Linked DNA regions of Vreelandella piezotolerans. The protein of the gene in region 1 interacts with the protein of each later gene in a pairwise test. Links are inferred from orthologs where the notes say so. Each region holds a gene or a part of one and is shown in the gene's direction. Other genes may lie near its edges.

Region 1 (15,644 bases):
ACGTCGGCGGCGGCACTGTTCACGCTGCCAAAGGCCAGCAGCGCGATGCGCACGCCGTCGCTGGTGCTCTCGCGACGCACCTGGGCCTCGCCAATCGCCAGCGGCTCTAGGTGCTCTGGAATGACGGCCCCAGGACCGGTGCCGCGGGGGTAGCGCACGGCGGCTGGTCCAGGATGGTAGTAGGCGGCGCTGAGCATGGCGCGGCATTCGGCTTCATCGGCAGGCGCCAGAATCACCATGCCCGGCACGCAGCGCAGAAACGAAAGATCCATGCTGCCGTGGTGGGTGGGGCCGTCTTCGCCCACGAGACCTGCACGGTCGATAGCGAACGTCACGTCCAGATGTTGCACCGCCACGTCATGAATCAGCTGGTCGTAACCGCGCTGCAGAAAGGTGGAATAGATCGCCACCACCGGTTTCATACCTTCACAGGCCATCCCTGCGGCGAGAGTCACCGCGTGCTGCTCGGCGATCGCCACGTCAAAGTAACGCTGGGGATACGTTTGCGAGAAGCGTATCAAGTCCGAGCCCTCACCCATGGCAGGTGTAATGCCCATCAGGCGTGGGTCGGCGGCGGCCATATCGCACAGCCAGTCGCCGAACACGTTGCAGTACTTTTTCTTGGGGGCGTTCTTCGGCGCGCTGGGGCTGGCCGGTTTGCTCACCAGCGGGGCGCTCACGGTTGCGCTGGTTTTTTCCAGCTTCGTGATCGCATGGTAGCCAATCTGGTCCGCTTCGGCGGGCAGGAAGCCTTTCCCTTTGACCGTTTTGATATGCAGAAACTGCGGCCCTTTCTGGTCGCGCAGGTTACGCAGCGTTTGGGTCAGCGCTTCCAAGTCGTGACCGTCGATGGGGCCGACATAGTGAAAGCCCATCTCTTCGAATAGCGTGGCGGGACTGACCATGCCTTTCATGTGCTCTTCGGTACGTTTGGCAAGCTCCAGCGCGCCGGGCAGGTGCGAGAGCACCTTTTTGCCCTCTTCGCGCATTTTGAGGTAGGGCTTGCTGGAGAGCACCCGAGCAAGGTAGGTGGCAATGCCGCCGACGTTTTCGGAAATCGACATTTCGTTGTCATTGAGCACGACCAACAGATTGGCATTGACGTGGCCTGCGTGAGCCAGCGCTTCGAACGCCATTCCCGCGGTCAGCGCGCCGTCGCCAATGATGGCGCATACCTTGCGCGGGTCTCGCTGCGCTTGGGCGGCCAGAGCCATGCCTAGCGCGGCAGAAATCGAGGTGCTGGAGTGGCCCACGCCAAAGGTGTCGTACTCGGACTCGGCTCGACGTGGAAATGCCGCCAAGCCGCCGTGCTGGCGAATGCTGAGCATGGCATCGCGCCGCCCAGTGAGGATTTTATGCGGGTAGGCCTGATGGCCCACGTCCCATACCAAGCGGTCTTTCGGTGTGTGAAAGGCGTGATGCAGCGCGACGCTGAGCTCGACAACGCCTAGCCCGGCACCAAAGTGGCCGCCGGTAACGCCGACACTGTAGAGCAAGTAGGCACGCAGCTCGTCGGCGAGCTGGGCGAGCTGCTTGGCGTTCATGGCCCGCAGCGCGGCGGGGTGGTCAAAGGAGTCGAGCAGTGGCGTCGCCGGGCGCTCGCGGGGTATCTCGTCGAACAGCTTCATAGGCATCGTTAGTGGTCGCGCTCGATCATATAGTGGGCAAGGTCGGCCAGGGGTGCGGCCTGCTCGCCTAGCGGGGCGAGGGCGGCAATGGCCTCGTCAATAAGCGTGTTCGCTTTACGCTGCGCCCCTTCCAGACCCAGCAAGCTGGGATAAGTAGGTTTGGCGCGGGCAGCGTCAGCGCCGGACATTTTGCCCAGCGTGGCGGTGTCACCCGTCACATCCAGGATGTCGTCATGAATCTGGAAGGCTAGCCCAATGGCGCGGGCGTAGCGAATCAGCGCCGCCAGGCGCGGATCGTGGTCATCCACGGCGACGAGCCCCCCTAGCCGGACGGCAGCGACGATCAGCGCGCCGGTTTTATGGGCATGCATGTGGGCCATGGCCTCGGCATCCGGGTGGCCGCCCACGGCGGCCAGATCCAGCGCTTGCCCCGCCACCATACCGTCACGGCCCGAGGCGACTGCCAGGGTAGTGACTAGTTGGCTCAGGCGAGGAGATGGGCGACTCGCGAGCACTTCGAATGCCAGCGCTTGCAGGGCATCGCCCGCCAAAATGGCGGTGGCCTCATCAAAGGCTTTGTGCACCGTGGGCTGACCGCGCCGCAAGTCGTCATCGTCCATGGCAGGCAGGTCGTCGTGAATCAGCGAGTAGGCGTGAATCAGTTCGATGGCGGCCGCTGGCGCGTCAAGGTCGTCGTCGCTCGCCCCGAGGGCTTGGCCCGCTAAATAGACCAGCAGTGGACGTAGGCGCTTACCACCGACCAGCAGGCCGTGGCGCATGGCGGCTTCCAGGCGCGCATCGACGGCGGGGCGAGCGTCGAACAGAGCGGCAAGCGTCGCGTCGACACGGCGGCTGCTGGCGTGGCGCAGCGTGGTAAGCCGGGAAGCTTGAGCCGTTACCATGGCGGCGTCTCCTCGCTGTCATCGCCTGCTTCCGAGGTGCTGGCAAAGGGAGCGACGTCGAGTTTGCCGTCGGCATCTTCGCTCAGCGCCCGGACCTTCAGCTCGGCGCTGTCGAGCCGCTGCTGGGCGTCGCGGGTGAGTCGTACGCCTTGCTCGAAGGCGGTCAGCGCATCTTCCAATGAGAGTTCGCCGGACTCCAGGCGTTCCACAATGGTCTCGAGTTGGGCCACCGTTGCGGCAAAATCGTGTGGGGGTGTCGTGTCGCTCATCGGGCAGTGCCTACCGTTTTCCGGGCGCCCTAGTGTCCGCCAGGGCGACGAGTGTGGCTGCGTGCTGTCAAATAAACGCACAGTATACACCGAGGCGAGGGGGCGGCGTCTGCCCTCACCATGGGTTGATTGATCGACTTGCGCTGCGTTCATCTTGAAAGCGCACACTTTTCATCACACCAGGCCGCCGAGAGCGCCAGCGGCTGTGCTACCATATGCGCCTCCCGTGAACCGATACACGGCGCATGCCGCCGACCATAGAGGTTGATTCAGCCATGGCCAAAACGTCCCTGGAAAAGAGCAAGATCAAGATCCTGCTACTCGAGGGCGTCCACCAAAGCGCGGTGGACAATTTTCACAACGCCGGTTACGAGAACATCGAGCTTCTGCCGACCTCGCTGGATGAAGAGGCGCTGATCGAGAAGATTCGCGATGTTCACTTCATCGGTATCCGCTCCCGCACGCAGTTGACTGAGCGCGTGTTCGAGGCGGCCGAGAAGCTGGTGAGTGTGGGCTGTTTCTGTATCGGTACCAACCAGGTCGACCTGGATGCGGCGCTCAAGCGCGGTATCGCGGTCTTCAACGCGCCGTACTCCAACACACGCTCGGTGGCTGAGCTGGTGCTGGCCGAAGCGATCATGCTGCTGCGCGGTATCCCCGAAAAGAATGCCCGTGCTCACCAGGGGGGCTGGTTGAAATCGGCGAAAAACTCCCACGAGGCGCGTGGCAAAACCCTCGGTATCGTGGGGTATGGCAGCATTGGCGCGCAGCTCTCCGTATTGGCCGAATCCTTGGGCTTCAACGTCATTTACTACGACGTGATTACCAAGTTGGGTATGGGGAACGCTAATCAGGTAGGCAGCCTGGAAGAGCTACTCGGCCGCGCTGACGTGGTCAGCTTGCACGTGCCGGACTTGGCCTCGACCCGCTGGATGATCGGTGCCAAAGAGATCGCGGCCATGAAGGACGGAGCGATTCTGATCAACGCCGCCCGCGGCAGCGTAGTTGAGATCGAGCCGCTTGCCGAGGCGATCAAAGCGGGAAAACTCAATGGCGCGGCCATCGATGTCTTCCCAGTCGAGCCGAAGGGCAACGACGAAGAGTTCCAAAGCCCGCTGCGTGGCCTGCACAACGTGATTCTGACGCCACACATCGGTGGTTCGACGTTGGAGGCTCAGGAGAATATCGGTATCGAAGTCTCCGAGAAGCTCATCACTTACTCGGACAACGGTACCACGGTCACCTCGGTCAACTTCCCCGAAGTGGCGTTGCCCGCCCATCCGGACAAGCACCGTCTGCTGCACATTCACGACAACGTGCCCGGCGTGCTTTCTCAGATCAACCGCGTGTTGTCGGAAAACGGCATCAATATTTCGGGCCAGTATCTGCAGACCAACGATAAGGTCGGCTACGTGGTCATCGATGTCGATAAAGCCTACGGCCCGCAGGCGCTGGAAGCGCTGAAGGAAGTGGAACACACGCTGAAGATTCGTGTGCTCTACTCGGCGCAAAATAGCTAAGCAAGCAAAATAGCTAAGTAAATAGTGAGTTAGCGCTTGTCACCAAAACGGCCCCGCAGGGGCCGTTTTGCGTTTCATCAATGACCTAACAAGACGTTATCAGGCTAGATCGAACAGCAGCACTTCGCTGGCGTCGCTGCTGGTGAGCTCGACGTGCTCATCCGGCGTAAACGCAGCGGCATCGCCGGTGGTGAGCCGTTCGCCGTTCACCTCGATGGTCCCTTTCACCACATGTAGCCATGCGTAGCGTGAGGGCGGTGTCGTGAGGTGGTCCCCGGCGCTTAGCAGGCTGGCGTAAAGGTTGACGTCTTGGTTCACGCTCACCGAGCCATCACGGCCATCGGGGGAGAGGACCAAACGCCACTGGCCCTGCCGCTCGGCGCTGGGGAAGTGCTTCTGTTCGTAGCTGGGCCGAATGCCACGCTGGGCGGTTTCGATCCAGATTTGCAAAAAGTGAAGGCCGTTTTCCTGGGAGTGGTTGAACTCGCTGTGCAGGACGCCGGTACCCGCCGACATGCGCTGCACGTCGCCAGGGCGCATGACTTCGCCATTGCCCATGTTGTCTTTGTGCTCCATCTCGCCTTCGAGCACGTAGGAAATGATCTCCATATCCCGGTGGGGGTGGGCACCAAAGCCGTGGCCGGGTGCGACGCGATCTTCGTTGATCACCCGCAGCGCACGGAAGCCCATATGGTTGGGATCCATATAGTTGGCGAAGGAGAAGGTGTGGTAGGAGCGCAGCCAGCCGTGGTCCGCGTAGCCCCGCTCGTTGGAACGACGAATCTTCATGAAAGCACCTCAATGACGGAGTCGAGTTGCCGTCTACTATACGACCGAGTGTGTGCGTCGTGGGATGAAGCTTTCTCAATGATGGCGTCGAAATAATCGACGATTGACACGTCTTTGATCTGGGTCAGCCTCGCCGAGATGCGCCGAAGGCGCACTTTTTGCTATCATACGCGCGTTCATTTAACCCGGTCCGCCCTTTGCGAGGGCGACTACCAGGAGCACGCCATGACGACCCCGACCCCAACGCCGCCCATCGTGGTGGCGGCGCTGTACAAATTTGTTACTCTGAACGATTTCGAAGCGCTGCGCGAGCCGCTGCGTCAAACGATGGTCGATAACGACGTAAAAGGCACGCTGCTGCTCGCCAAAGAGGGCATCAACGGCACCGTGGCTGGGAGCCGCGAGGGCATCGACGCCCTGCTGGCCTGGCTGACCGCCGACCCGCGCCTGGCCGATATCGACCACAAAGAGTCGTTTTGTGACGAGCCGCCGTTCTATCGCACCAAAGTAAAGCTCAAAAAAGAGATCGTGACGCTGGGCGTGCCGGGTATCGACCCGAACGACACCGTGGGCACCTATGTCGAGCCAGAGCACTGGAACGCTATTATTTCCGACCCGGACGTACTGGTCATCGATACGCGCAACGACTACGAAGTGTCGATTGGCAGCTTCGAGGGGGCGATCGACCCAAAAACCACCACCTTCCGCGAGTTCCCGGAGTATGTCCGCGAGCACTACAATCCGGAACAGCATAAAAAAGTCGCCATGTTCTGCACCGGCGGTATCCGCTGCGAAAAAGCCTCCAGCTTTATGCTGAAAGAGGGCTTCGAAGAGGTCTACCACCTGAAAGGCGGCGTGTTGAACTATCTGGAAAAAGTACCGGAAGAGCAGTCGCTGTGGCGGGGCGAGTGCTTCGTGTTCGATAACCGAGTCACCGTGCGTCACGATCTTAGCGAAGGCGAGCACGAGCAGTGCCACGCCTGCCGGATGCCGATCTCCCAGGAGGATATGCAGTCGTCGGCCTACGAGCCAGGCATCAGCTGTCCCCACTGCATCGACTCGCTGCCCGAGAAAACCCGCGCCGCCGCCCGCGAGCGTCAGCGTCAGATCGAGCTGGCCAAAGCGCGCGGCGAACCTCACCCGCTGGGTTACAACCCTCGCCAGGACGCCCGCGAGAAGGCGTAACCCAGAGGTGGCCTGCCGCCGACCGGGAGGCCACTTTGGTCGTAGCGCGCCCTCGGCGGCCCCAGCAAGCGCTAGACTGGGTAGCCACATCTGCCCAGGAGCCTGCCATGTCGCCCACTCATGCATCCCCATCCAACGACTGCCTAATGCGCACCGCGCAGGAGGGCGTCGTCACCCTCACGCTCAACCAGCCCGAGCGCTTCAATGCGCTCTCAGAGGCGATGCTGGACGCGCTGCAAACGGCGCTGGATGACATTGCCCAAGACGATCGGGTGCGCTGTGTGGTGCTAGCGGCCAACGGCAAGGCGTTTTGTGCAGGCCACGATCTGAAGCAGATGCGCGCGAACCCCGACGAAGCATACTACCAAGCGCTCTTCGCGCGCTGTGGCCAGGTGATGCAAAGCATTGTTCATTGTCCTGTCCCTGTGATTGCCAAAGTACAGGGCATCGCGACCGCCGCCGGCTGCCAGCTCGTCGCCAGCTGCGACTTGGCCGTGGCCGCCAGCAGCGCCCGCTTTGCCGTCTCCGGCATTAACGTGGGCCTGTTTTGCTCGACGCCCGCCGTAGCGCTCTCGCGTAATGTTCCCCGTAAACGCGCCATGGAGATGCTATTGACCGGTGACTTCATTAGCGCCGACACCGCCGCCGAGTGGGGGCTGATCAATCGTGTTGCCGAAGAGGGCGAGCTAGACAGTGCCGTGGCGTCGCTAACGGCCAGCATTGGTGGTAAAAGCGCGGTGGCGGTGCGTACCGGCAAAGCGATGTTTGCCCGCCAGCTCGCTATGCCGCTGGAAGAGGCCTATGCCTTTGCGGGCGACACCATGGCGTGCAACATGCTGGCCGAGGATGTGGCAGAAGGCATCGATGCGTTTATCGAAAAGCGCGCGCCTCGCTGGCAGCATCGCTAGTACACGCTGCTAGCCATTGGTGGAATTTGTTTCCGTAAACGCGACAGCGCCCCCTGCGGCGCGTTATCCTGCTGGCTTTTTACGTATTGAGCGCCGTCAGGAGAGTAGTCAGGTGAGTGAAGCCAAGCGCAGATCAGTCGGACGTCCGGCGGGAGCCACGAAAGCGAGCGGAGGGCATAGCCAATCGTTGGTGCGTGGCCTCACGCTGCTCGAATACCTATCCGCTAGCCCGCTGGGCCTTGCACTCTCGGAGCTGGCGGAGATGGCCGACTTGGCCCCTTCGACCACCCATCGCCTGCTGCAAGCGCTACAAGGCCAGGGCTTCGTGACCCAGGAGAGTGACCAGGGCCTGTGGCGTATCGATGTCAAAACCTTCCGTATTGGTAACAGTTTTCTAGAGGCCCGCGACGTGGTGGCTAAAAGTCGCCCCTTTTTACGCCGCCTCACCGCGGAGACCGGTGAGACGGCCAATCTAGGTATTCGCGACGGGGCCACGGCGGTCTTTCTTGCTCAAAACGAGTCTCCGCAGATGATGCGCATGATTACGCGCTTGGGCTCCCGCGCCCCACTGCACGCCTCCGGCGTGGGCAAGGCGCTGCTAGCGTGGACGAGCGAAGAGGAGCGTAGTGCACTGCTGGAAGGCGGCTATGAGCTGGCACGCGTCACGGAGAACACCCTCTACCGAACGGACTCGCTGCAGACAGAAATGGCCGACATTCGTGCCCAGGGCTTTGCCTGTGATCGAGAAGAGCACGCCATTGGCCTGCACTGTGTGGCGGCCTGCATCTTCGATGAGCACGCCACGCCGCTGGCCGCCATCTCTGTCTCGGGCCCCATGGCGCGTATCCCCGAAGAGCGCCTGCTCGTGCTCGGTGCGCTAGTGCGCCAGGTCGCGTCAGAGATCACGCAACAGCTGGGGGGGCAGTTGCCCCGCTGAGCGAGAGAGGACGCGTAACGTGTTCAGCCTGTTTTGGGTGGCGCTGGCGAGCGCCACGCTGCTACCCGGTGGCTCGGAAGTGTGGCTGGCGCGGCTATGGTGTGTGGGCGAGCCTGCGCTGGCGTTGTGGGCTGTGGCTACCGTGGGTAACACGCTGGGCAGTTTGATCAATGTGGCCCTGGGCCGCTACGCTCGTCAGTTTCAAGATCGCCGCTGGTTTCCGGCGTCGCCTGAGGGGCTGGCCCGCGCCGAGCGCTGGTATCACCGCTTTGGTGAGGCGAGCCTGCTGCTGTCTTGGTTACCCGTGATTGGCGATCCGCTCACCGTGCTGGCAGGGGTGATGCGCCTTGCTTGGTGGCGGGCGATGTTGTGGATCGTATTGGCCAAAGGGGCGCGTTACGCTCTGTTGATCACCATGGCTCAGCAGTGGTTAGCCCCTTACTGCCACTGAAGGTTACCTTGTCTTATATGGCGCGCAAAAAACAGTCGCGTTAACGTCTCTTTCTTCGAGTCATGTTACGCTAGTCACTTTGGATCGAGCGTTATACAAAGCTTGCATTTCCATTGGATGCACTATCCTGTGTTTAACATTCTTAGGTTGAATTTTAACGAGGGCAGGATGGCAAATACTCACCCAAAAGGAGGTTATGGTGTGACGTCACTACGTTTACTCCCCTGGCTCAGCGTCTGGATGCTGGCGCTGTTCGCCATGCTGGCCGGGCCAGCCATGGCGCAAACCACGTTAAGCGCCGAGAGCGATGCGTCCGTCGCTGAAGAGCAGCCCTCTTATGCGGCGCTGGCCGACCTGCTGGAAGACGAGCAGGCCCGCCAGGAGCTCATTGAACTGCTGCGTAATCAAGCGTCTGAGTTGCCTGCTGGCGTTGCGGCCGAGCTGTCGCCGGAAGCCGCTGCCGCGGGGGGCAACGTAGCGCCCGAGGACGTCTCACTACCCCGCCAGTTGGCAGAGTTGACCAGCCGTGTAGTAGGTGATGTGGGCGGTCAGATCGAGCAGGCTGCGGCGATCGTCGGCAATATGTTCACCGGCCAAGGCACGGGCAGCAGCTTCGATATGGCGGCCTTCATGAGCGCAGCCATCAACCTGGGCATCGTGATCGTGGCGACCTTCGCCATTTTTATGGTGTTCCGCCGGTTGGCAAAATCATTGTTCACCAAAATCAGCGGCTGGTCACAGCAGGGCACGGGACTGACGCCGGTGCTACGTTTAGTGCTGTGTGTCGCGGTCGCCGCGGTCGTCGATATTCTTTTGATCGCCCTGGCGTACGTTGGCGGTAACTTGGTGGCCACCTTTGCCGTGGGAGAGACCGGTGAACTCTCTACCCGCGCGTCGCTCTTTTTAAATGCCTTCTTGATCATCGAACTGCTCAAAGCCGGTGTACGAATGCTCTTCTCCTCGCGTTACGAGGGTCTTCGCTTATTACCGATTTCAGCTCAAGAAGCCTCGTATTGGAACCGCTGGCTGGCGCGCCTGATTGGCATGGTGGGGTACGGCCTGATGGTCGTCGTGCCGCTGGTCAACTTCTATGTGGCCGCCACCCTGGGACAAGCGGTCGGCACGCTGATCATGCTGCTGGCGTTTATCTATGCGGTGGGCGTGGTGCTCAAAAACCGCGTGCGCCTGCGCGATAATCTAAATCAAATGAGCGCGCGCTCGACGCTGACGGCGAGCCGTGTGTCGCTGCAGCTGTTTGCCCGGACGTGGCACCTGTTTGCATTGATCTACTTCCTGATGGTGTTCGTGCTGACCCTGACCCGTCCAGGCGATGCGCTGCCCTTCGTACTTTACGCGACACTAAAAACCTTGGGGGCCGTGGTCGTAGGCCTGCTGCTCTCTGCGTTTCTGACGCAAACCATTGGCCGTCGTATCCAGCTCTCCGACGATCTGCGCCGCAAACTGCCGCTTTTGGAAGTGCGTTTGAATAGCTACGTGCCCAACGCGCTGCGCGTGCTGCGCACGGTGATCGTCGTCGCGGTAATCATGGTCGTGCTGGACGCCTGGGGAGCCTTTAACCTCGCCGCTTGGTATGCTTCCGAGCGTGGCGCCAACCTAGTGGGTAACCTGATCAGCGTGGCCGTCATTCTGATCGTGGCTCTCGGTGTCTGGCTGGGGCTGGCGAGCCTGATCGAGCACAAGCTCAACCCGGAAACCGGACATGGTGAGCCGTCGGCTCGCGCCAAAACGCTGCTGAGTTTATTCCGTAACGCGCTGGCAATTGCCATGGTGACCATCACCGGCATGATCGTGCTGTCGGAAATCGGCATCAACATCGGGCCGCTGATTGCCGGTGCCGGTGTGCTGGGTCTGGCGATTGGTTTTGGTGCGCAGAAGCTGGTGCAGGATGTGATCACCGGGGTGTTCATTCAGGTAGAGAACGCCATGAACACCGGCGACGTGGTCACCGTGGGCGGCGTGACCGGCACGGCCGAGCGTTTGAGTATCCGCTCGGTGGGCATTCGTGACCTGTCCGGTACCTACCATATCGTACCGTTCTCCAGCGTCGATACCGTCTCCAACTACATGCGTGAGTACGGCAACCATGTGGGCGAGTACGGCATTGGTTACAACGAAAGTATCGACGAGGCGATCGAGCAGCTACAGCTAGCCTTCGAAGATCTTAAAGCCAGCGAAGAGCATGGTCATAAACTGTTGGCGGACATGACCGTGGCGGGTGTCACCGCGCTGGCCGACAGCTCGGTCAATATCCGTGTCGTGATCAAGACCACGCCAGGCGATCAGTGGGCCGTGGGCCGCGCTTACAATCGTTTGGTCAAGCTGCGCTTCGACGCCGCGGGCATCGAGATTCCGTTCCCGCATACCACGCTCTACTTTGGCGAAACCAAAGGGGGCAAGACGCCGCCCGCCAACGTGCGTATTTTGGAGGCGAAAGCCGAGAAAAAACGGACCGAAACGGCGCCCTTGTCAGAGCGCAGCGAAGACGCACTACAGCATAACCCGGAGCATCACAAGCCGGATCATGACGATGTCGATGAGACCTAAGCATTGATATCGTGACCTACGCGAGGCCGCCTCCGGGCGGCCTCTTTGCGTTGGGTCAGCGGTCGCCGGGTTGGTTTTTGGAGTGATGGTTTTTGGGATGATAGTTCTCGGAGTGGCGACCTTCGAGGTTGATCGACTCGCCGCCGTCCACGAACAGGATTTGTCCGGCGACGAAGGCGTTGTCCAGTAGATAGTGCAAGGCTTGTACAAGGTGGGCTGGATCGCCCTGGTGATCCACCGGAATCCCGTCGATGCGCCACTGGATATAGTCGCTGGTGCGTTGAGAGGCGGGTAACACCACTCCCGGCGCAATACCGTTGATGCGCAGGCGTGGAGCAAACTCCAGCGCGGCCATCCGCGTCATCTCGGCCAAACTCTTTTTGGAGAGCAAGTAGGCCGCATACGGGTACTGGTGATAGGCCACCTTGTTATCGATGATGTTGATCACCTGGCCCTGCGCTACCGCATCGGCAAAATGGCGTGTGAGAAGCAGCGGGGTGAACATATTGACCCGAAATTGGGTCTCCAGCATTGCCAGCTCGGTCTTTGCGATGGGCGCGGGCTCGTAGGCCGAGGCGCTATTGAGCAGCACGTTCAAGCCGGGGAAGCGTGTTACCGCCTGTTGTATCAGGCTCTCCAGCGAGTCGCTCAGAAAGTTACAGGGTAGTATCTCGCACTCCCTCCCTTTGCCGCGAATCACCGTGGCGACCTCTTCAGCCTCCCCGCGTGAGCTGTTCACGTGCAGAGCAATATCGAAACCTTTGTCGGCCAAGGCTTCTGCAAAGTGGCGACCAAGCCGTGTGGCGCCGCCGGTGACGAGTGCCGCAGGTGTCGGCATGACGAATCCCTCGCTGTCGATAGGAAGTGAATGGTGGTGGAGCAATAACGAAGACTCTCTGCGTGAGCGCAGCGTTTGTCAATAACTTGTACAGAGCTTGAACAAAATGACCCACGTTCTACTCTGTGAAAACGCAGCCTGCTTGCGTCTATCGGCCTTTGGATGAGTGCATGGCCGTGTGAAAGCGTTTTGACCTCGTTACACCATCATCGGCTTATCTATGGAATGTCGCTATGTCATCAACGTCGTCGCATGCAACAACCGGCAGCATGCACCATGAGTGCGTGATCTCAGTGGGGTCCAATATCGAACCCGAACACCACTTTTCTCAAGCGCTGGAGATTTTGAGCAGCGAGTGCGAGCTGGTGGCCCGCTCGTCCGCCGTCCGTACGTCGCCGGTGGGCTTTCAACATCAGCCCGATTTTCTCAATGCCGCGCTGGTGGTGCGCACTGCGCTGGATCGGGACGCCTTCAAAGCCTATCTGAAAGAGGTCGAGGATCGCTTGGGACGGGTGCGCGGGCCGATCAAATCCGGTCCTCGAACCATGGATCTAGACATCGTGGCGTGGGACGGTGAAATCGTCGACGACGGTTACTTCAAGCATCAGTACGTGCGTGGCCCGGTCGATGCGGTATTGAGCGCCAGCGGGCGCTCCATAAGCGCAGGCCCCGTCTCGTAGCCCTGCCATCGCCAGCATGTGAGGTGTCGTCGATGCTGCAGGCCTCATGTTTTTTGGCCATTGGCCGATAACGATGCTAACGGCGCCTTCGCGCTTACCGTCGAGGTCACTTATGTGATCAGCCTTGCGACCAATATCACGTCGCTACTGGTAATGAACCATTTGCGTACGAGCCAACAAGCGATGCAGACCTCCATGGAGCGTCTGTCGTCTGGGCTGCGTATCAATAGCGCCAAAGACGACCCTGCGGGTCAGGCCATCGCTAATCGCATGGGCGCGCAGATCCGCGGCATGAACCAGGCGATCCGTAATACCAATGACGGAATTTCCATGGTGCAAACTGCCGAAGGTTCGCTGAACCTGATCAACGACAGCCTGCAGCGTATTCGCGAGTTGAGCGTTCAGGCGCTCAATGGCACCAATTCGTCAGACGATCTTGCCTCTATTCAGTTGGAAATCGACCAGCGCCTGGAGGAGATCGATCGCGTCGCTGGGCAGAGTAATTTTAACGGCATCAGGCTGGTCGAGAGCGATAAAACCCTCAACATTCAGGTGGGCGCCAACGCCGGAGATGTGATTGGCGTGCGCTTTTCGGGAATGGGGCGCCAGGCCTTGGGCATGGACGGTTTCAGCGTATTGGACGATGGCTCGGCCACGCCCAACCCGATGGATGTCGTGGATGAGGCCATGAAGCAGGTCGATCGTCAGCGTAGTTATTTTGGCGCGGTACAGAACCGTTTCGAGAGCGTCATCGACGGCCTCAATACCAACATCATCACCACCTCCGCCGCCCAGTCGCGTATCCAAGACGCCGACTACGCGCAAGAAGTCTCCAATCTGATTCGTGCCCAACTGCTACAACAGGTGGGTATCGCCATGCTGACCCGGGTCAACCAGCAGCCACAGCTGATTCTGCGGCTGCTGGAGGGGCTATAACGACGAGCCGCCGATCAGCGTTCGTCGATGATGCCCTGTTCCCGTGCCATGGCATAAGCCGCCTGCGGCCCGTTCCATAACGAAGGCAGCAGTATCAGCGACACCGGGATCGCGGTGATCACGATGAACTGCTGCAGCGCGCTGATTTGCCCTGCGCCCATGTACAGCAGCACGGCCGCCATCAGCGCCATGGCAATGCCCCAGAAAGCGCGCATGTAGGGACTGGGGGCATCGTGTCCCGCACCGACGACGGCAATGGCATAGCTCATCGAATCGCCGGTAGTGGCCACGAAAATCGTCGTTAGCAGCAGAATCGCCAGCGCCATCCAGGTGCCGCCGGGCAGCGCCTGGGCCACCGTGAGCGTCGCCACGTCGAATTGGAAGTTGTTGAGCGCTTCGCTGAGGTCGATCACACCGGTGAGCTGGTAATAGATGCCCGAACCGCCCAGCAGCGTAAACCACACGGTGGTGGCAATCGGGGCGAGCACCGCCACGGCCACGATCATCTCGCGAATGCTGCGGCCCCGTGAAATGCGCGCCACGAAGATCGCCATCAGCGGCGCATAGCCAATGAACCAGGCAAAGAAGAACACCGTCCACCACTGCATCCACCACGCCGGGGCGGTTTCAGCGGTCATCGTCGCCATGGTGAAAAACTCGCTGATATAGGCCCCCATACTGGACAGATAGGTATTGACCAAAAACAGCGTGGGGCCGAATACGATGATGACGGCGCCGATGGCCAGCGCCAGCAGCACGTTGAAACGGCTCAACAGCTGAATGCCCTTGTGGACGCCGCTCATGGAAGAGAGCACATAGATAACGCCCAATACGCCTAGGATGATGAGCTGGCCCGTGTAGCCCTCCGGCAGACCAAACAACTCATGCAAGCCAAAGCTCACCTGCGTGGCCAAAAAGCCGATGGGGCCGACCGTGCCCGCCACCAGAGCAATCACACAGCAGGCATCCACGATGCTGCCCAGCGGGCCACGCATCAAGCGCTCGCCCAACACCGGGTAGAGCAGCGTGCGCGGCTGAAGCGGCTGGCCTTTTACGTAGTGCGCATGGGCCAGCACCACGGCGGTGAGCGAGCCCAGCACGGCCCAGGCCATGAAGCCCCAGTGCATGAACGATTGACCCAACGCACCGGCAACGGCGTTGGCGGTGCCCGGTTCGGTATCGAACGCAGGCGGTGTCACGACGAAGTGATACACCGGCTCGCCTGCGGCAAAAAACACGCCGCCACCGGCTAGCAGGGTACACAGAATGATCGAAAGCCACTTGAACGTGCTCATTTCGGGTGCATCGAGGTTACCAATCTTGGCTTTCGCCGCGGGCGTCAACGCCACGCCCATCGCAATGAAAAACGTCAGTAACAGCAGGAGTTGGAAATAGCTGCCCAGGACGAGGGCCGTCCAGGCGAAGCCTGCGCTAATCGAGCTGGCGACTCGTTCGATGTCATAAAACGAGAGCCCAAGAAACGCCACGATAAAGCCGATGCTGAGCAGCAGCACGATAGGATCGCCGAGGGAGAAACGCGAAGACCCCTCGGCGTGTCGAGGAGGTTGGTTCATGATGAACACCTATGGATGGGAGTGGCAGGGAGAAATGCGGAAGCAGAACCACGAGTTTAACAAACCGCTGCGTGAGCCGACTTAACGGCCCAGGAGCATTGGATGCGATACCCGTCGTCGCCGCCCGTTTTCAGGACAAATTTTCAGGACAAAAAAAAGCGCCATTCAATGAATGGCGCGAGGACAGGAAACTGAGCACAGTGTACCGATGAATTAGACCAAAGTCTAACGATTAGAGCGGAAATGTTTAAAAATGGTGCGTGCCGCAAAGTGATTGCACCATTTTGAACGTTTACGGAGCGCCTTCCGCTATCGGCAGCCCTATAACGCTATGAAAAAATAGTAAAAATCGAAAAATGGCAGTATTGCTGCAACGGGCAGGGCATCATTGTATACAAGGTGCCTCAAGCCATGACACAACGCCCTGGTTCTGCTTCACCCCGCTCAATCTCCAGCACGATC
Region 2 (15,785 bases), 3.4 Mb from region 1 along the record:
GGCCGAGAACCTCGCCCACGAAGATAACCGGGCCGATTACCGCTCCGAGCTGGGCTCACTCTCCGCCAGCGGTGCCGATACCCTGGTCGTCTTGGCCTACGCTGACACGTCTGGCCAAACGGTACTGCGTCAAGCCTATGAGAGTGGCATGTTCACCCAGTACGTGGGCGCTGACGGGATGGTGGGCGACAGCCTAGTCGAAGCGATCGGTGCCGACGTATTGGATGGCATGATTGCCACTCGCCCCGGCAGCCCAGAGCTACCCGGCACCGAAATATTTAACAACGCAGCGACTGAGGCGGATATCGACCCCAGCGCCGTGTTTGCGGCTCAGGCATACGATGCGGCCTTCCTGATTGCGCTAGCCATCGAGCAGAACGGCAGCGCAGACCGTGAAGGGCTCTCGGAAGCACTGCGCAGCGTATCGAGTGCGCCCGGTGAAGTGATCCTGCCCGGTGAGTGGGAGAAAGCCGTCGAGCTGATCGCTGCGGGTACGGACATCAACTACGAAGGCGCCTCCGGCTCCCACGAGTTCGATGACAACGGTGATGTACCGGGCGTGGTCGTCGAGATGGCCGTAGAAAACGGCACCTTTACCAGCAAAGGGCAAGTGGACCTGTAAGCCGTTACCATCGCTAGATAGCAATGCGCCCCGCTCATTGAGCGGGGCGCTTTTCGTTGGGCGATGCCTGTGTCATTAGCCGTGGCTTTTGATCTTTTCAGGCAGCAGCCCTTTGGGGGCAAAGCGCAGTACCAGGGTGATCAGCATGCCGATCACCAGAACTCGTGCTTGAAGCGCTCGACTGTCCATATTGCTGGGTGCCTCCCAGCCAAAGGCGTTCTCTCCGAGTGCGACGAACAGCTCCATCAAAAACAGCGCCAGCGGCTCGGACATGATCCAGATGATGTAGACGGCCACCGCACCAAAAATGGTGCCCAGGTTATTGCCGGGGCCGCCCAGGATGACCATCACCAGCACCAGAAAGGTGTGGTTCAGCGGTAGGTAGCCCTGCGGATCGAACAGGCTGTTGAACGTGCCCAACATGCCGCCCCCCAGGCCCATCAAAATGCAGCCCAGCACGAAAATCTCCAGGCGACGCTTGTTGATGTCCTTACCCATGGCCGCCGATGAGACTTCGTTGTCGCGGATCGCGCGAATCATTCGCCCCCAAGGGGCGTGATAAGCACGGTGCAGCAGGAAGAAAATCACCGCAATGACCACCGCCGTCACCGATAGATAGATGGCGCGGGAGAGGGTAAAGCCGAGTTCGGCAGGGCCAGGCGTGGGCCAAGGCAGCGGCGAGACCGTGGCCGTGCCGCGGGTCAGCCAGTCGGAGTTTTTCAAAAACGCCTTGATGATCTCGGCAATACCCAGGGTGGCAATCGCCAAGTAGTCGCTGCGCAGCCCAAGACACACATGGCCGATGAAGTAGCCCACGCCACCGGCCAGCGCGCCCCCGACGATCCAGCCCACCCAAGGCGGTAGGCCAAATCCGCCCACAAAGCCCGCCTGGGACTGAATTTGGCTGGTGACATCGCGCAACAGACTGATCACGACGAGGTAAAGTACCACCGCCAGCACTACGGCGATCACGGTGCGCAGCGTTTTGGGCACACCCAAGCGGTCGAGTTTGGTGGCACCGATGACCACGACCGTGGCCGCAAGGCCATAGAGCAGCACTTGGCCGAGCTCACCCGGCAGCTCGGTACCCCAAAAGGCGTCGTTGACCGGTACGCTAAACAGCATGGCGCAGAAGCCGCCGAGGGCGACGAAGCCCATCACCCCGGCATTGAACTGCCCGGCGTAGCCCCACTGAATCGTCAGGCCCAAAGCGAGAATGGCGTAACAGGCGGCTTCGACCAGCATGCGGGTGCTGTAGGCCGCACCCATCAGGGCATACACCGCCAAAACGGCGAGGAGCAGCGCACCAAACAGCACCAGCTCGCGCAGCGGGAAGCGGCGCTGCGGGGTGGCGTCTTTCGGCGTGTAGGCCGGGTTGCGAGTATTGGTTGGATGGCTCATTAGATCACCTTGCCTTTGAACAGGCCGGTCGGGCGCCACACCAGGATGGCCACCAGAATGAAGAACGGCACCACGATTTTGTATTCAGTGCCCACGAAGGCAAGATTCGACGGCAGCGCCAGCCACTCGGGAAAACTGTCTTGGAAAGGGCGTATCAACACGTTCCAGTTGAAGACGGCCAAGGTTTCGGCAAAGCCCACCACGAACCCACCGGCAATCGCGCCGTAAGGATGGCCCACTCCGCCGACGATGGCCGCCGCAAAGATCGGCAGCAGCAGGAAGAAGCTCAGGTCCGGTTTGAAGGTCACGTCCAACGAGAGCAGCGTGCCCGCAATCGCTGCGAGGCCGCCCGCAATCACCCAGGTGACCGCCACGATGGTATTGGTATTAATGCCCGATGCCTGGGCCAGCTCCGGATTATCCGACATGGCGCGCATGGCTTTGCCTAACCGTGAACGGTTGAGGAACAGGTGGAGCGCCATCACCGCAACGATGGTGATCACGAACAGATAGATCTGCGGTTCGGTGATCACGATCGGTGCCCGCGCGCCTTCGAACGGTAGCGCTAAACGAAAGATCTCTTTGCGGTCATCGACATACAGACTCTGTCCGCCGGTACCCGAGAACAAGCGAATCAAGCCCTGTAGCATCAGTGTGACCCCCAGCGAGCCAATCACCATGACGATGGGCTTTACGCCATGGGCGCGTAGCGGCTTATAGAAGGCCTTATCGATGCCGACGGCGAGTAGGGCGGTGAGTAGCATCGCCAGGGGCAGCATGATCAGCGCCGTGGGGACGCCAATGCTGGCGCCGACGGCAGGGAAAGCGGTGGTGAGCAGCAGCACCATGAAGGCACCGAAGGTCATCATGTCGGCATGGGCAAAGTGGGCAAAACGCATGATGCTGAAAATCAGCGTCACGCCAATCGCGCCAATGGCATAAATCGAGCCGGTGACGCTACCCGCAATCACCACGTTATTAATGAAAAAAGCCAGTTCGTTCACGCGTTTCTCCCCCGGGCTAGCCGCCCAAAAAGCTTTTGGCGACATCGGGGTCGGCCAGCAGAGCCGCCCCGGTATCCGTAAAGCGGTTCTGGCCTGCTGCCAGGACAAAGCCTTTATCGGCAATCGCCAAGGCCTGCTTGGCGTTCTGCTCGACCATCAAGATGCCCACACCTGCGGCGTTGATCTTCTTCACGCGATCAAAGATCTCATTCATATAGAGTGGCGATAATCCGGCCGTGGGCTCGTCTAGCAGCAGCAGGCTGGGCTCTGCCATCAGTGCACGACCCATGGCCACCATCTGGCGCTGGCCGCCGGAGAGCTCGCCCGCCGGCTGGTGGCGCTTCTCGACCAGCGGCGGGAAGAAGTCGTACACCTGTTCCAGCATGCGCTTGACGTTCTGCGGCTTCAGGTAGGCGCCCATCTCCAGGTTCTCTTTCACCGAGAGGCTGGGGAAGACGTTTTTCTCCTGGGGGACGAAGCCCATGCCTCGCTCCACGAGTTGGTTGGGCGGTAAATTGTGGATGGGTTGGCCGTTGAGCAGGATTTCGCCCTGGTTGACGTTCAGAAGCCCAAATACGGCTTTGAGCATGGTGGATTTTCCCGCGCCGTTGGGGCCGACGATGACGCCGACCTCGTCGGCATACAGGGTCATATCGACCCCGTTCAAAATATTCATACTGCCATAACCGCCGTGCACGTCGCGTGCTTCAAGCAGTGGCTGGGGTGATGCCTGTGTCGATGACATAAACGCGTCTCAGCAAGCGTCGCGCTGGGGTCTCCAGACGCGATCATGTTGTTGTAGCCGTGGGTGGGCTATTGGTCGTGACTGTGTGAAGCGTATTGCCGGGGTTAGGCGGCATCCGAGCCGAAGTAGGCCTCGATGACTGCCGGGTCGTTCTGTATCGCTTCGATGTGTCCTTCCACCATGACGCTGCCCTGGGCCAGTACGATGACCGGATCGCAGAGCCGCGAAATCATGTCCATGTCGTGCTCGATGACCAGGAAGGTGTAGCCCATCTCACGGTTGAGCCGCTCGATATTGCCCATTAAATCTCCCAGAAGCGTACGGTTCACCCCCGCGGCGATTTCATCGAGCAGGACGATCTTGGCATCGGTCATCATGGTGCGGCCAAGCTCCAGAAGCTTCTTCTGTCCGCCGGAGAGATTGCCCGCAAGTTCGTTGCGCACATGGTGCAGGCCGACGAAGTCGATGACCTCCAGCGCGCGGCGGCGCACCTCGGCCTCTTGCTCGCGCACCAGCGATGGCTTGAACCAAGTATTGAACAGATTTTCACCGGCCTGTCGGGGGGGCACCATCATCAAATTTTCCAGCGCGCTCATCTGGCTGAACTCGTGGGCAATTTGAAAGGTGCGTAGCAGTCCTTTGTGGAAACGCTGGTCGGCGCTCAAGGTGGTGATGTCTTCGCCATCGAGCAGGATCTGCCCGCTGTCCGGCGTCAGCGCCCCGGCGATCAGGTTGAAGAGCGTCGATTTACCGGCTCCGTTAGGGCCGATCATGCCGGTGATCGACCCTTTCTCGACTTGGATCGAACAGTCGTTGATGACGTGTAGCCCACCGAACGCTTTATTGACGTGTTGTACTTCGATAAGCGGTTGCATGGTGTCCTCGTAAGGCAGGCGGCCTCGTCACCGCCTGCAGCAGGGATATTGTTATCAAGGTTTAGAGTGGCGCAGACGCTGGGCAAGCGCAAAAGCCGCCACGATGAGCAGTGCGCCGAGCGTTGGAATCAGATACCCCTCGATGTGGGGTATCGTACGTAAAAAGACGAACGATACTGCCGCCGGCCCGACGAAACGCACTAAAAAGCGCCAGAAAGCGAACCAGGTGGCATTGGTGCCGAGCTCTTTCATGACTTCGCTCTGGGTCAGCGCCCAGCCGGCAAACAGGGCGATCAACAGGCCACCCAGCGGCATGAAGATATTGGTCAGCAGCTCGATGACATCGAAGGCGCTGCGTCCAAACAGCGTATGGAAAATCGTGCCTTCTGCCCAGACGTTGAAGCTGACCACCGTGAGTAGCCCCATGGCCCAAGCCGCAACGACCATGATGGTGACCGCCTGGGGACGCGTCATGTCGAAGCGCTCGACCAGGAACGCCGCGACCGGCTCGATCAGCGAAATGGAGGAGCTAATGGCGGCCCCCAATACTAGAATGAAGAACACACCACCGACCAAGGCGCCAAACGGCATCTCGGCAAAGGCCAGCGGCAGCGTCACGAACATCAGCCCGGGGCCCTGGCCGGTTTCCAGGCCCGCGCCGAACACCAGCGAGAAAATGGCCAGGCCCGCGACCATGGCAACGGCGGTATCGACGAACGCGACGGCAATGGCCGTCCGTGTGAGCGACGCGTCGCTGGACATATAAGCGCCGTAAGCCATGATCGCGCCCATACCGAGGCTTAGGGTAAAGAACGATTGACCCATGGCCTGCAGCCAGCCTTCCAGGCTGAGATCGCCAATGTTGAAGGTGAACAGGAAGCTCGCTGCCGCGCCCACATCGCCATTGATGATGCCGTAAATCAGCACCACGATCAGAATGACGAACAGCGCAGGCATCATGATGCGCAGGCCCGACTCTATGCCTTTATGAATACCCATCCCGACGATCAGCGAGGAACCCACGATGAATAGCGTGTGGTACAGCGTCATTAATCCGGGCGAGGCGAGCAGCGCATTGAAGCCCTCGCTGATGGTTTGAGCGTCTGCGCCAACCAGCGAACCGGTGAGCATCAGCCAGGTGTAGTGCAGCGCCCAGCCCGCGATCACCGAATAAAAGCTCAAAATCAAAAAAGCGGAGGCGGCGCCCAGCCAGCCTATCGACTCCCACGCCCGTGATGTGCGATGCGTTTTAGTCAAATGCCGCATACCCATGATGGGGCTTTGACGGCTGGTGCGCCCCAGCATGGTCTCGGCGATGAGGATAGGAATGCCCACGGCAAAAATGGTCAGCGCGTAAATCAGGATGAACGCGCCGCCCCCATTTTCACCGGTGAGGTAGGGAAAGCGCCAGAGGTTGCCGAGACCGACGGCAGAGCCCACCGCCGCCAATAAAAACGTGCCTTTGTGTGTCCAGACGTTATGACCGCTCATGTGAAGGAGTGTCCGTATAGGGGTGCCAGGATGGGGGTAAGTATCCAAACACTTGTATGAATTATGGCATGTCAGCACCCCGAGGGCGTGCTGAGAATAGCGCTACTTTGCGATAGAACGTCAGCGCTTTCCAGCGTACTAGCGTTTAGGGTGCGTTAACGAGCACGCTTGGCGATGAACCAAAACGCGCGGCTAGAGGGGCTGTCGTACGAAAAAGGTTGCTACGCTGAGAACTTACATAAAAAAGCCCGCGCGGTGGCGGGCTTTGTGTCGGCAGCGGTCAGCTTACTTTTTGCTGGAGCGCTTGCGCTCGTTCTCTTTGAGCAGTTTCTTACGTAGGCGGATAAAGCTCGGCGTTACTTCGACCAGTTCATCGGAATCGAGGAATTCGATGGCTTGCTCCAGAGTGAACTTCACTGGCGGGGTCAGTACGATGTTCTCGTCGTTGCCCGAGGCGCGCATGTTATCCAGCTTCTTACCTTTGGTGGGGTTGACCACCAGGTCGTTGGCACGGCTATGGATACCGATCAGCATACCTTCGTACACCTCGGTGCCGTGGTCGACGATCAGCTTGCCACGCTCTTGCAGCGTGTAAAGCGCGTAGGCCAGCGCTTTGCCGTCGACCATGGAGACCATGACGCCATTACGACGCTCGATGGCGGCGTCGGGCTTTAGCGGGCCGTAGTGGTCAAAGCGGCTGGTTAGAATGCCGGTACCAGACGTCAGGGTCAGGAACTGGCCGCGGAAACCGATCAAACCACGGGCGGGAATGATGAAGTCCAGACGAACACGGCCTTTACCATCCGGGTTCATGTTGGTCATTTCGCCCTTGCGGTAGCCGAGCTCTTCCATGATCGAGCCTTGGTGCTGCTCTTCACAGTCGATGATGACTTCTTCGTAGGGCTCCTGCTTGACGCCGTCGATCTCTTTGATGATGACCTCCGGACGGCCAACGGCCAGCTCGAAGCCTTCACGGCGCATGGTTTCGATCAACACCGACAGGTGCAACTCGCCACGGCCAGAGACTTTGAACTTCTCGGGGGTTTCGCCCTGCTCGACGCGCAGTGCCACGTTGTGGATCAGTTCTTGATCCAGACGATCCTTGATATTGCGGCTGGTAACGAACTTGCCGTCTTTACCGGCAAACGGCGAGTCGTTGACCTGGAACGTCATGGAGACGGTCGGCTCATCGACGGTCAGCGGCGGCAGCGCTTCGACATTATTCACGTCGCACAGCGTGTCGGAGATCGCTAGATCTTCGATGCCGGTGATGCAGACGATATCGCCAGCGGTGGCTTCATCGGTCTGCACTCGCTCGAGGCCCATATGGGTCATCACCTGGCCGACCTTACCCTTACGGGTCTTGCCTTCTTTAGTGATCACGCTGATTTGCTGGTTCGGCTTGACGCTGCCGCGAGTGATGCGGCCCAGGCCGATGACGCCGACGTAGCTGTTGTAGTCCAGCGCTGAGATCTGCATCTGGAAGGGGCCGTCGACTTCGACCTTCGGCGGCTCGACGATGTCCACGATGGCTTGGAACATCGGGTCCATGTTGTCGGCCAGCTCTTCCGGATCCATGCCGGCAATACCGTTCAACGCCGAGCAGTAGATGATCGGGAAGTCGAGCTGCTCGTCGGTGGCGCCGAGGTTGTCGAATAGATCGAAAATTTGATCGATGACCCAGTCGGGGCGCGCGCCAGGACGGTCAATCTTGTTAACGACGACGATCGGCTTCAGGCCCTGGGAGAACGCTTTTTGGGTCACGAAGCGGGTCTGCGGCATCGGACCGTCAACGGCGTCGACCAGTAGCAGTACCGAGTCCACCATGGACATGACGCGCTCGACTTCACCACCGAAGTCGGCGTGCCCAGGCGTGTCGACGATATTGATGTGGTAACCCTTGCCATTACCATCCTGCCACTGAATAGCGGTGTTTTTGGCCAGGATGGTAATACCGCGCTCCTTTTCCTGGTCATTCGAGTCCATGATGCGCTCTTGGCCTTCGGCCTTACGGTCGAGCGTTCCGGACTGGCTTAACAGTTTGTCTACCAAGGTAGTTTTACCGTGGTCTACGTGGGCGATGATGGCAATGTTGCGAAGATTCTCGATCACGACGCGATCCTGCTGGAAAAATAGGGCGGCATTATAGGGTCTGGGGATGGTCTACTACCAGCGCTGTCTTAAACAAAGCAGCAAGTCAATAACCTAAACGCGGCAGTTTTCGCTGTTGTGACGCTTCCGTTAAGATAGGCGTTTTCCCAGTTGGGGCAAGCACATGACCATCGGTAACCTGATGCGTTTGTTAAGCGATGGCGAGGTTCATTCCGGTGAACAATTAGGCGAAGCGCTGGGCGTTTCCCGAGCCGCCGTGTGGAAACAACTAAAAAAATTAGAGGCGCTGGGTGTCGAGCTGGTGGCCGTCAAAGGGCGCGGCTACCGGCTCGCCTACCCGTTAGAACCGCTGGAGGGCGCCAAGATCGTCGAACGGCTGCCCGCCGATGCCCGCCATTTACTGACACGGCTATTCGTCGAGGATCAGCTGCCGTCCAGTAACGAATATCTGCGCGAACGCTTTTCGCAAGGGGCGGGGCATGGCGAGGTCTGCTTCGTCGAGCTGCAAACGGCTGGGCGTGGTCGCAGGGGGCGAGTGTGGTCGACTCCCTGGGGGCAGAGCCTAATGGTGTCGATGGGGTGGCGCTTCGAGTCCGGCATCAATGCGCTGGAGGGGCTTAGTCTGGCCGTCGGTGTGGTGGTCTCCCAAGTGCTCGAACGTTATGGTGTGTCGCCCAAGTTGAAGTGGCCCAACGATGTGCTGCTGGCCGAGCAGGGTGGTGAACTCGGTAAGCTGGCCGGTATTTTGATCGAGGTGACCGGCGACGCGGCTGGCCCCTGCGAAGTGGTCATCGGCATGGGCATGAATCTGTCATTGCCAGATAGCTTGCGCGCCACGATCGACCAGCCGGTGGCGGCGCTGTTCGATGCGCAGCCGGGCATTTCGCGTAATCAGCTAGCGGCAGACATGGTAGCAGGGCTTTTGAACATGCTGGCGGGGTTCGAAACCCGCGGGTTTGCTCCCTGGTTGAATGCCTGGAATCAGCGGCATGCCTACGCAGGCCTGCCCATCCGTGTGATTCAAGGCGAGCGTTCCAGCGATGCCGTCGCCGGGGATGTCGATGAAAGTGGTAACCTATGGGTTACTGAAAATGGTTACTCGCGACGCCTGGTCGGCGGTGAGATTAGCGTACGTAGGCGCCTATGATTTTGGATTTGGATATCGGCAACACGCTGTCGAAGTGGCGGCTCAAGGATGCCGAGAGCAGCGAGATCCGTTCGCGAGGCGCCGTGTGGACGCGAGAGGAGTGGCGTCCCGGGGCAGACATTCCCGATTTGGACGTCGTGGAAGCGGTACGTATCTCCAGCGTGGCCAGGACGGCCGTGCTTGAAGAGACCGTCGCGCTGCTGCGGCGCCAGGTGCGCCATGTGTACGTGGCTCGCTCGACGTCAGAGGCGCTCGGTGTCGTCAACGGCTACGAGGAGCCGGGGCGACTCGGCGTCGACCGCTGGATGGGGGCGCTGGCAGGCTACCAGCTGGCGGGGGGGTGCTGCGCGGTGGATTGCGGGAGTGCCATTACCATCGACTTCGTCTTACCGGGTGGTATGCATCTGGGTGGTTTTATCATCCCAGGACTGCGGCTGATGAAAGAGAGCCTGAAGCTGGGAACACGCAATGTCGCCATCGATCCGGAAAGCGAAGCCGATGCGCTACTAGAGCCGGGAAGGCGCACGGTGGATGCGGTGAACCATGGTATTTACATGGCCGCCGTTAGCGCCATCAACCGCATTTACAGTGAAGTATGCGATCAGCAGGGGGTGACACTACCGGTGCTGCTGACCGGCGGCGATGCCCGTGTGGTATCCCGCGGCGTGCAAGTGCCTCACGCGGTGTGGCCCGACATGGTCTATGGTGGGTTGGAGGCCTGCTATCCGCTCACGTTTGCCGAGCGTGCTGGAAAGATGTCGGGTGCGCCGCGAGTACCAGAGCCGGTATCATTAGAAAAAATTCGTGCAGGCCTTGCATTCTCGATGCTGCTTTGACAGAATGCAGCGCGTTCCAGAGCGGATGCCGTGCTTTGAAGTGCTGCTTCCAGCAAGCTTTGATAAATAAAGAGTTTGCAGGCTTGACACCGTTTTGGAGGCTGGCATAATGTGCCGCCACAGCTGGAGAGGTTCCCGAGTGGCCAAAGGGAGCAGACTGTAAATCTGCCGCGAAAGCTTCGAAGGTTCGAATCCTTCCCTCTCCACCAGATTGATCGAGCGCTGAGTTAGTCAGCGCTTGGGAATGAAACGCCGGTAAGCGGGCATTAGCTACTGTTTCTCGTGCAACGGATTGTCATTCTGCAGGCAAGTTCGGCGGGCGTAGTTCAATGGTAGAACCTCAGCCTTCCAAGCTGATGGTGCGGGTTCGATTCCCGCCGCCCGCTCCAGTTTGATGTGTTTGGCTCATGTAGCTCAGGGGTAGAGCACACCCTTGGTAAGGGTGAGGTCGACGGTTCAATTCCGTCCATGAGCTCCATATTGCAAAAAAAGCGAGCGAAGCTCGCTTTTTTTGTCTTTGCTCTCCCATTGGGTGGAGGGTAAAAGTAAGGGTTGTCAGGTGGGGGTTTCTCCGCTATCATGGCGCCCGCTGTTGCGTAGGCGTTTGCTTGCGCACGTGACGATACAGGCCAGTAGCTCAATTGGCAGAGCAGCGGTCTCCAAAACCGCAGGTTGGGGGTTCGATTCCCTCCTGGCCTGCCAACCTTCCCCAGGTTGGTATGTCTTTTCTAGAATTCCTTTGTCGCTCGCTGCACCCTTGGGAGTCTCGTTTTTATGAAGCCTAGTTCCGTAAAACATGGCGAAGAGGTGCAACAGACGCGCCATGACGGGCTCAAGTGGGCGGCGGTTGTGGCGCTGCTTGTCGTTGCAGTCGTTGGTAATACCTATTTCACCGATGTTGGCCTGCTCTACCGCGTCTTAGGTGTGGTGGTGTTGTGTGCGCTTGCGGGTTTGATCGCCTTAACAACCACCAAAGGCCGTGACTTGGTTGAGCTTGCCATCAGCGCCAAGAAAGAGATTCAGCGCGTTGTATGGCCGACCCGTCCTGAAACCATCCAAACCACGGCGATCGTGCTAGTGGCTGTGCTGGTGGTGGGTCTGATGCTGTGGTTGATCGATACTCTTCTTGGCTGGGCGATGTCCGGCGTCATTGGTTAGGAGTTTTCATGTCCAAACGTTGGTACGTCGTCCACGCTTATTCCGGCTTCGAAAAGCATGTCATGCGCTCGCTTATCGAGCGTGTGAAGATGTACGGCATGGAAGATCGCTTTGGCGAGATCCTGGTGCCGACGGAAGAAGTGGTTGAGATGCGTGACGGTAAGCGCCGCAAGAGTGAGCGCAAGTTCTATCCGGGCTACGTGTTAGTCGAGATGGAAATGGTGGATGAAACTTGGCACCTGGTGAATGAAACGCCGCGTGTCATGGGGTTCATTGGCGGCACCAAAGAGAAGCCCGCCGCGATTACCAGTCGCGAGGCGGAAGCCATTCTGCGTCGTGTGAAAGACGGCACCGACAAGCCGCGACCCAAAACCATGTTCGAGCCGGGTCAGTCCGTTCGTGTCATCGATGGTCCGTTTGCTGACTTCAACGGTGTCGTTGAAGAGGTGAACTACGACAAGAGCCGCCTGCAGGTCAGCGTGCTGATCTTTGGGCGTGCAACGCCTGTTGAGCTCGAGTTCTCGCAGGTAGAAAAAGAGTAATCTCAAAATGTTGCAGGCTGGTGTCCTATGCGCGCCAGTCTGGATTCATGTAAAGCAGCCCAGCGCTGCTTTACGCGTACCGGGGAGCCGTCAGGCGCTATCACCCAACTGGAGTATTTACCATGGCCAAGAAAGTACAGGCTTATATCAAACTGCAGGTTGCTGCAGGTAAAGCCAACCCGAGTCCGCCCGTAGGCCCCGCGCTGGGTCAGCATGGCGTGAACATCATGGAATTCTGTAAGGCGTTCAACGCTGCGACTCAAGAAATTGAGCCGGGCCTGCCGACGCCTGTCGTGATTACTGTCTACTCTGACCGTAGCTTCACGTTCGTCACCAAAACACCGCCGGCCGCCGTTCTGCTCAAGAAAGCGGCTGGCATCAAGTCCGGTTCTGGTGAGCCGAACAAGAAGAAAGTCGGTACCGTGACTCGCGAGCAGCTCGAAGAGATCGCCAAGACCAAAGAGCCGGATATGACGGCTGCTGATCTCGACGCCGCGGTGCGCACCATCGCTGGTAGCGCTCGTAGCATGGGCTTAAACGTGGAGGGTCTCTGATCATGGCTAAATTGTCTAAGCGCGCGAAAGTCATTCGCGAGAAAGTAGACCCGAACAAAGCGTACTCTCTGGAAGAAGCCGTTGCGCTACTTTCCGAGCTGTCGACTGTCAAGTTCAAAGAGTCTCTGGATGTGGCGATCAACCTGGGTGTTGATCCGCGTAAATCCGATCAGGTCGTACGTGGCGCTACCGTCATGCCTAACGGTACTGGTAAAGACGTTCGCGTAGCCGTCTTCACCCAAGGTGCCAATGCTGATGCGGCTAAAGAAGCCGGTGCTGACATCGTGGGTATGGACGATCTGGCTGAGCAAGTCAAAAAAGGCCAAATGGACTTCGACGTGGTCATCGCCTCTCCGGATGCGATGCGCGTTGTCGGTCAGTTGGGCCAAATTCTTGGTCCGCGTGGCCTGATGCCGAACCCGAAAGTAGGCACCGTGACGCCTGACGTGGCGACGGCGGTCAAAAATGCCAAAGCGGGTCAGGTGCGTTTCCGTACCGATAAGAACGGCATCATCCACACGACCCTAGGTAAAGTGGATTTTGACGCGGCGTCCGTTCAGGGCAACTTGGAAGCACTGGTAGCTGACCTGAAGAAGCTCAAGCCGAGCTCCTCCAAAGGCATCTACTTTAAGAAAATTACCCTGTCCACTACCATGGGCCCGGGTTTGACCATCGACCACTCTGCGCTGGTATAAGCGAGTCGTCGGCAGGTTTTAGTAAGTACCGAGCAAGAACTTTGCGGTCCCTCGCTAGGCAGTCAGTCGAGCGAGGCGCCGTCAAAGACCGCAGGTGCCGCCTCGTCTTTTGAGACGGGGCGGCTTAATCGCCCTAGAGCGCCTGCGCAGATGGTGTGGCCGCCAGTTGGTTAACGCTTTTCGCAAGCCGCTTTCTGGTGAGCACCATCCCCCAAGGCTTCCAAGGCCAGCAGTATGCCTTGGAAGAGATGGTAACCACCGGAGCCTTGATGGGTTCCGGCACGAAGGAGTGATCACTGTGCCACTAGCACTTGAAGGCAAGAAAGCGATTGTTGCCGAGGTCAGTGAAGCGGCCAAGGGCGCACTCTCCGTCGTAGTTGCCGATTCTCGTGGCGTTACGGTCAGCAAAATGACCGATCTGCGTAAGCAGGCCCGCGAGAACGGTGTAGAGCTTCGCGTTGTTCGTAACACGCTGGCTCGCCGCGCACTCGAAGGCACTCAGTGGGAGTGCCTGAACGAGAGCTTTGTTGGTCCTACTCTGCTGGCTTTCTCTACTGAGCATCCGGGCGCTGCCGCTCGTCTGTTCAAGGATTTCGCCAAAGATGAGAAGAACTTCGAAGTCAAAGCGTTGGCCTACGAAGGTGAGCTGATTCCGGCTGCTGACATCGATCGTCTAGCAACCCTGCCGACCTACGACGAGGCGATTGCCAAGTTGATGTCGGTCATGAAAGAAGCCTCCGCTGGCAAGCTGGTTCGTACTCTGGCCGCACTGCGCGACCAAAAGCAAGAAGCCGAAGCTGCCTAAGCAGCGTTTCTTGCAGGCGGCGTGAACGATCGAGTCGTAGCGTTGCCTGAACCAAGCAATGAACCCTGAGTTCTCGGTCGACCGAGACTCCCGCAAAGTTAGGAATGAAACAATGGCACTGACCAAAGACGATATCATCAATGCTGTAGCCGACATGTCCGTCATGGAAGTTGTCGAGCTGATCGAAGCGATGGAAGAGAAGTTCGGCGTTTCTGCAGCGGCGGCCGTGATGGCTGGTCCGGCTGCTGGCGGCGAAGCAGCTGCTGAAGAGCAGACTGAATTTGACCTGGTACTGGCATCTGCTGGTGACAAGAAAGTTAACGTCATCAAAGCCGTTCGTGAAATCACCGGTCTTGGCCTGAAAGAAGCCAAGGGTGCCGTTGACGGCGCGCCGGCGACCATCAAAGAAGCCATGTCTAAAGAAGACGCTGAAGCCGCTAAGAAGAAGCTGGAAGAAGCGGGCGCAACCGTCGAGCTCAAGTAATCCTTGTGCTGATGGCTTTACGCGCTGCGTAAGCTTCCACGGCTGGCGGCGGGCTATCCCGCTGCCGGCCTTTTTCTGTTGTAATATGCTGCAAGGCAACAGCAGAAGCGCTGCGGTAAAAAGCAGCAAAACAGTAAGACCGTTGTTGTGAAGCGTACGTTGTTGTGACGCGTCAGTTGTGAAGCGCGAGTGATGTTGGCAAGCGACAGCAAAGCGCGAACAGCACTACTGTAACACTGTTATCTATCAAGATTTTTGACGGCGAGCTACCGATTTAGGAGCTTGCTGTCTGCGTCTGAAACGCCCGCGGGGCAGATGACCACGCATCGGTCACCCATGGTGAACAAGCTGGGGAATACAGATGGCTTACTCATATACTGAGAAAAAACGCATCCGCAAGGATTTCGGCAAACTGCCCCAAGTGATGGATGTGCCTTACTTGCTGGCCATCCAGCTTGATTCCTACTACGACTTTCTCCAGCAGGATCGTTCGCCCGACGAGCGCCACGAGGTTGGCCTGCACGCGGCGTTCAAGTCCGTGTTCCCGATCGAGAGCTTCTCAGGCAATGCGGCCCTGGAGTACGTGAGCTACCGTTTCGGTACGCCAGCGTTCGATGTCAAAGAGTGTCAGCTGCGTGGCGTGACCTATTCCGCTCCGCTGCGTGTCAAGGTTCGCTTGATCATCTACGATCGCGACTCTTCGAACAAGGCCATCAAAGACATCAAAGAGCAGGAAGTCTACATGGGGGAGATCCCCCTGATGACCGAGAACGGTACCTTCGTCATCAACGGTACTGAGCGGGTTATCGTTTCTCAGCTCCACCGTTCGCCCGGTGTGTTCTTCGATCACGACAAAGGCAAGAGCCACTCCTCAGGGAAGTTGCTCTACTCTGCTCGCGTGATTCCTTACCGTGGCTCTTGGCTCGACTTCGAGTTCGACCCGAAAGACAACGTCTTCGTGCGTATCGACCGCCGCCGCAAACTGCCGGCTTCGGTATTGATGCGTGCGCTGGGCATGAGCACCGAAGAGATCCTCGACGAATTCTTCGAAACCAGCAAGTTCCACATCGAGAAGAGCGGTTTCTCGGTGGAGCTGGTACCGTCACGTCTGCGCGGTGAAACGGCCACGTTCGACATCAAAGATGGCGAAGGCGGCGTCATCGTCGAAGAGGGCCGTCGGATCACTCAGAAGCACATTCGTCAGCTTGAAAAAGCCGGCCTTGAGCGTCTGGAAGTGCCGATGGAGTACCTGTTCGGCAAAACGCTGGCCAAAGACCAAATCGATACCAAAACCGGTGAGCTGATCTGCCCGTG

What was found.
Region 2: the proteins of trhO (region 1) and rplL interact in binary tests that used the Escherichia coli proteins (3 or more experiments, as listed by UniProt). The link is inferred for Vreelandella piezotolerans from one-to-one orthologs.

Annotation. Positions count from the first base shown.
Region 1 is NZ_CP048602.1:3,630,317-3,645,960, reverse strand. The notes cover bases 4,486-7,313. They hold trhO (oxygen-dependent tRNA uridine(34) hydroxylase TrhO), read left to right. Parts: upstream 4,486-5,333; coding sequence 5,334-6,293; downstream 6,294-7,313. Other genes in these bases: GYM47_RS16680 (enoyl-CoA hydratase), read left to right, coding at 6,401-7,201; GYM47_RS16690 (pirin family protein), read right to left, coding at 4,486-5,108. Outside these bases: dxs (1-deoxy-D-xylulose-5-phosphate synthase), read right to left, coding at 1-1,634; ispA ((2E,6E)-farnesyl diphosphate synthase), read right to left, coding at 1,637-2,530; GYM47_RS16700 (exodeoxyribonuclease VII small subunit), read right to left, coding at 2,524-2,799; serA (phosphoglycerate dehydrogenase), read left to right, coding at 3,075-4,319; more of GYM47_RS16690, read right to left, coding at 4,419-4,485; GYM47_RS16675 (IclR family transcriptional regulator domain-containing protein), read left to right, coding at 7,314-8,138; GYM47_RS16670 (YqaA family protein), read left to right, coding at 8,158-8,589; ybiO (mechanosensitive channel protein), read left to right, coding at 8,791-11,154; GYM47_RS16660 (SDR family oxidoreductase), read right to left, coding at 11,210-11,992; folK (2-amino-4-hydroxy-6-hydroxymethyldihydropteridine diphosphokinase), read left to right, coding at 12,226-12,672; GYM47_RS16650 (flagellin N-terminal helical domain-containing protein), read left to right, coding at 12,787-13,608; GYM47_RS16645 (BCCT family transporter), read right to left, coding at 13,623-15,182; GYM47_RS16640 (ABC transporter substrate-binding protein), read left to right, coding at 15,594-15,644. UniProt on the Escherichia coli protein: Catalyzes oxygen-dependent 5-hydroxyuridine (ho5U) modification at position 34 in tRNAs, the first step in 5-carboxymethoxyuridine (cmo5U) biosynthesis.
Region 2 is NZ_CP048602.1:182,626-198,410, forward strand. What follows is about bases 12,817-15,785. They hold rplL (50S ribosomal protein L7/L12), read left to right. Parts: upstream 12,817-14,099; coding sequence 14,100-14,471; downstream 14,472-15,785. Other genes in these bases: rplA (50S ribosomal protein L1), read left to right, coding at 12,817-13,182; rplJ (50S ribosomal protein L10), read left to right, coding at 13,481-13,987; rpoB (DNA-directed RNA polymerase subunit beta), read left to right, coding at 14,833-15,785. In the rest of the region: GYM47_RS00810 (ABC transporter substrate-binding protein), read left to right, coding at 1-622; GYM47_RS00815 (branched-chain amino acid ABC transporter permease), read right to left, coding at 698-2,023; GYM47_RS00820 (branched-chain amino acid ABC transporter permease), read right to left, coding at 2,023-3,027; GYM47_RS00825 (ABC transporter ATP-binding protein), read right to left, coding at 3,044-3,772; GYM47_RS00830 (ABC transporter ATP-binding protein), read right to left, coding at 3,877-4,647; GYM47_RS00835 (sodium-dependent transporter), read right to left, coding at 4,702-6,138; translational GTPase TypA, read right to left, coding at 6,424-8,250; GYM47_RS00845 (biotin--[acetyl-CoA-carboxylase] ligase), read left to right, coding at 8,414-9,397; GYM47_RS00850 (type III pantothenate kinase), read left to right, coding at 9,394-10,233; preprotein translocase subunit SecE, read left to right, coding at 11,008-11,391; transcription termination/antitermination protein NusG, read left to right, coding at 11,400-11,933; rplK (50S ribosomal protein L11), read left to right, coding at 12,056-12,487; more of rplA, read left to right, coding at 12,490-12,816. UniProt on the Escherichia coli protein: The binding site for several of the GTPase factors involved in protein synthesis (IF-2, EF-Tu, EF-G and RF3). Is thus essential for accurate translation.